One region of the Peribacillus sp. NPDC096540 genome, then DNA from elsewhere that is predicted to be linked to it. Evidence: riboswitches for the same ligand, from Rfam matches in the RefSeq annotation. Region 1 holds a riboswitch; the other holds the start of a gene.
What was found. Region 1 has a riboswitch for S-adenosylmethionine ahead of ACQKMR_RS25355 (bifunctional homocysteine S-methyltransferase/methylenetetrahydrofolate reductase). Riboswitches for the same ligand answer to the same signal wherever they lie in the genome.

Region 1 (2,409 bases):
TGTAATCGAATCAACACCCGCATTTTTTAATGCCTCCGCACCAGCCATAAAACCTTCAATTCCTAATTTTTTCGGCGGATCAAGTTCAACAAGAATCGTTCTTTCAGTTTTGGCCTGTTCATGCAGGGGTAGTTCCAGTTCTCTATGATTCACTTCAATTATTTCGATTTCACGGGCTTTCGTCATTTTTTCTTCTATTGGAACTAAACTCCCAATCGCATTTTTCACAGATTGAATATGAAGTGGTGTAGTTCCACAACACCCACCGATAATCGTGGCACCCTGCTCACGAAGCTCAAGGGCACTTGAGCCAAAATATTCAGGAACTGCTTTATAAACTAGTCTTCCATCCACGTAATCCGGTAGGCTGGCATTTGGATAGATAGCGATAGCAGCTTGTTTTGGCAAAGTCACTTCTTCCAAGGCGCGAATCATATGATGTGGACCGAGACGGCAATTCACACCAACAACATCAGCACCTAATTGCTCGAGTTTTTGAAATGCTTCATTTAAATGGATCCCATTTTGAAGATTACCTAATTCATGCATCGATACATTTGCAATAATTGGCAATCCAGTTTCTTTTTTAACAATTTGCAACACGGTTTCAAGTTCTTCCAAATCATAAAATGTTTCAAGGAGAATCCCATCAGGATTTTCTATAAGCAGACTATATAGCTGCTCACGAAAACCTCTCTTTATTTCTTCCATGCTTAAATCCGATTTACGTATACTTCGCTGAGCCCCTATAGTACCAAATACAAATGCATTGCCTTTTGCGGCTTTTTTAGCTAGGATAACTCCCTGACGGTTAATTCGGCTTACTTCATCTTCAAGACCATGCCGTTTCAATTTATTAAAGTTGGCTCCGTAAGTATTCGATTGTAGAATATCAGCACCTGCTTCTAAATAGGCACGATGAATGGATTCAATTTGATCAGGATTAGTGCAATTTAATTCCTCATAACATTGATCGATTCCATATGAGTATAATAATGTTCCCATTGCTCCTTCTCCAACCAGCATTCTTTCTTTCAATTCTTTACGAAAATCCATATGTACACCCTCTCTCAAAAACAATTCTGTTTTTGTCGTTTTCTATGAGTATGAGAGAAAAGAAAAAAAAACCTTCTCAAAGAAGAAGGTTTTTTGAAACATTCTCCTCATCTATCAAGCTCTGCTTGCTGGATTTAGCACCTTTGCCTAAGCTGGTTGCTGAGGTTTCTTCGGGCCAGTCCCTCCACCTCTCTCGATAAGATCCATTTATAAAGTTTTCTTAACATTTTAAAATTTGATTATATTTAATTTACATTAATAATCTGTCAATTTCAATACCTGATCGTCATTTTTTTCACTTTTGAAGCACCAATTCTTTCTCCATACATCAAAGAAGCTGTAAGAAATGCTATATCATTTCCTTCGGAATCAATTACTTCAATTTTTTAATCCCCTCGAAAAGGTTGAGTATCTTTAACAATAAAATTTACAATGTCATTAGGATATCTATTTAAAAAAAAATGTTCTCCTTTAAACTTATGAAATTTCGCATTCCCTTCAACAACTTCGGTCCATTTTTGAATTTTTTTGATAGGAGTCGAAAAATCATTATCCGCATAAAAAACGCTTATTCCACAACTTATTTTTTCTGCTTTGGGTTGAAACTTATAATTGTCCAATATTATAAAATCTGCTCGCAAAATCGGAAGAAATATATCCATAATCTCTTTTGTATAAAATTCCTCTGAAAGTCCCCCATATTGTTCTACCGTTTGCAAGAAAGTTTCATTAGTCATATTTTCAATATTATCTCTCTTTTCAGAAATATGTGGAGCATTTCGCCCAGAAAAAAACAGATGGGTTGGTTCCTTAGTTCCCATTTGCTTAAGTTTATAATATATCTCATAAGTCAATAAGGCTCCCATACTGTGTCCAAATATAACATATTCATCGTCATATTTTAATTGTTCACTTATTCTTTTTGCGATATCTTCACTTGCTTCACCAACAGACTTGTAGCAAGGCTCTCTGAATCGAGTTCCTCTTCCAGCCAATTCACTCATACACAATTCATATCTATCCGGCAGTAGTTTTTTCCATTCATAATATACATTTACCGACGCTCCAGCATATGGAATCGGAAATACTTTTATTTTATTTATTTCACTCACTCCTATGTTCAACTAAAGCCCACTATAAATTACTATATAGACCAATAAATATTCAAGATACAACCATATGTAACAAAAACGGACAATAGAAATTCAAAAGAAACATTTACAAAAAAATAAACTTCGCTCCTAGTAATTTTTATACTTTATTTAATTATACTTCTCTATTCCTCGCTGCTCTGCCAGCAACAAATTTACCATACCACTATAACTATTTAAACCGTCTGCCTGGTTATTCGCC
Region 2 (2,409 bases), on a different contig from region 1:
AGTTCTTCTTCATTTGGACGGATGAACAAAGTATGAGCGAAAAGATTATGCCAAGCATATTCATTTACCACTCGGATGGGAAGACGTGATGTTTCGTCTGCACCAGCGAAACCTTTGAAAACAAAGATCTCTTCTTTTGCTTTTAGGTAGTCAACTACCTTATTATATAGTTTATTGAATACATCTTCAGAGATTGGTTGGTTTACTGAACCCCAATCTACTTTGTCTTTAACAGATGCTTCGTCTACGATATATTTATCTTTAGGTGAACGGCCAGTATATTTGCCAGTTTCAGCTTTTACTGCGCCAGTTGATGTCAAAACGCCTTCGTTTCTGCTTAATACTTTTTCAACTAATTGGGGAACTGAAAGTTGAGTTTGCACATTATTTCCTGCCAATAATTGGTGTAACTCATTAGAAACGTCTACAGAATTCATATATGAGGTACCTTCCTTTGTTTTAAGTTTTATATTACAATTAGTATAACACATTCACTTAAATAGTCTATACTATTTATTTTTTTTTGTGATAATTTTTATATGGTTTCCTTAATCATTTTTATAAATGCGTTAAGAACCGAGTTCGGATTCTTGCATATACTTGAATGGAGGAATCTTAACTAGAAAGAAAACCCATAATCAAGATTGGTAGCTGGATTAAAGGTTATGTAAAAAAAGGATGGGTCTCGCTTCAGAAATATAAAAAAGGATTGTTTTATTTAATAGGAAGTAACAAAGAAAAGAATAACATGCTATTACCTCGAAAGGCAAAGTCATAAAAAGTTTTTTACGCTTCGAAGTTTGCTTTTTTAATTTTCTTTTATCTTTGGAAATTATCTACAGTTTCGTTTTGCTTTCTACTTCGAAAATCCAATAATGACGGAGCATCAGCACATTTTTTTTTTCGAAAGCTACGATGGGGGGAATTGTTCTTTTTAGAAAAGCATTGACAGATTCCGACCATATACGATAATATCTTAAATTGTACGGATTCTCTTATCCCGAGTTGGTGGAGGGACAGGCCCTTTGAAACCCAGCAACCTGCCATATTGAACTTGACTCCAAGATCAATCGCCGAAAATAAAGCGATAGTTCTTCAAGGAATAGTGGTGATGGTGCTAACCTGAGCAAGGTAAAAAACCCTTGAACGATAAGAGTGAAAGGATAGATGACAGAATTTTAAACCTTTCCTCATTTGCCAGGGAAGGTTTTTGTGTTTTTTAGTAATTCTGTGTCTATAGTTGAAACTAATAAGGGAAAACGAGTTCCGTAAAAAATCAGGCTTTTGCCTACAACATACTAACTTCCAAGGAGGAAATATGATGTCAAAGAAACGTCTATTTACTTCTGAATCTGTTACAGAGGGCCATCCGGACAAGATTTGTGATCAGATTTCAGATTCCATTTTAGATGCTATCCTTGCTAAGGATGCAAATGCACGTGTTGCGTGTGAAACAAGTGTAACAACAGGTCTTGTACTTGTTGCAGGTGAAATTACAACATCTGCTTATGTGGATATTCCACGTATCGTTCGGGATACGATTGCAGGAATTGGTTACACACGTGCGAAATACGGTTTCGATGCTGAAACTTGTGCCGTATTGAGTTCTATTGATGAGCAATCTGCCGATATCGCAGCTGGCGTAGACAAAGCGTTGGAAGCTCGTGAAGGAACTATGTCAGATGAAGAAATCGATGCGATCGGTGCAGGGGACCAAGGGCTTATGTTCGGTTTTGCTTGCAATGAAACAGAAGAGCTTATGCCACTTCCGATTTCATTAGCTCACAAACTTTCATTCCGCTTGTCTCAAGTTCGTAAAGATGAAACGCTTGCTTACTTACGTCCTGATGGTAAAACACAGGTAACAGTGGAATATGATGAAAATAATCAACCTGTAAGAGTCGACACAATTGTAATTTCAACACAACATGATTCAGAAGTAACGCTTGAGCAAATTCAAGCTGACTTAAAAGAACATGTGATTAAAGCAGTTGTACCAGCTGAATTAATCGATGCTGGGACTAAGTACTTCATTAACCCAACTGGCCGTTTTGTAATTGGCGGACCACAAGGGGATGCTGGTCTTACTGGACGTAAAATCATCGTTGATACGTACGGCGGATACGCTCGTCACGGCGGCGGTGCATTCTCCGGTAAAGATGCTACAAAAGTTGACCGTTCTGCGGCATACGCTGCTCGTTACGTTGCGAAAAACATCGTAGCTGCTGGCCTTGCTGACAAAGCGGAAGTACAATTGGCATACGCAATTGGTGTGGCAGAGCCTGTATCAATCTCGATCGATACATTCGGAACTGGTACAGTAAGCGAAGAAGTACTAGTTGATCTAGTACGCGCTAACTTCGACCTGCGTCCAGCTGGTATCATCAAAATGCTTGATCTTCGTCGCCC

Region 2: another riboswitch for S-adenosylmethionine. It lies ahead of metK (methionine adenosyltransferase); the one in region 1 lies ahead of ACQKMR_RS25355 (bifunctional homocysteine S-methyltransferase/methylenetetrahydrofolate reductase).

What each region holds. Positions count from the first base shown of each region.
Region 1 is NZ_JBNNTG010000047.1:5,648-8,056, reverse strand. Features, by position in the region: gene ACQKMR_RS25355 (bifunctional homocysteine S-methyltransferase/methylenetetrahydrofolate reductase) at 1-1,056, opposite strand, end outside; SAM riboswitch class I at 1,161-1,259, opposite strand; gene ACQKMR_RS25350 (thioesterase II family protein) at 1,443-2,180, opposite strand; gene ACQKMR_RS25345 (DUF3810 domain-containing protein) at 2,319-2,409, opposite strand, start outside.
Region 2 is NZ_JBNNTG010000012.1:39,720-42,128, forward strand. Features, by position in the region: gene pckA (phosphoenolpyruvate carboxykinase (ATP)) at 1-437, opposite strand, end outside; SAM riboswitch class I at 993-1,156, shown strand; gene metK (methionine adenosyltransferase) at 1,319-2,409, shown strand, end outside.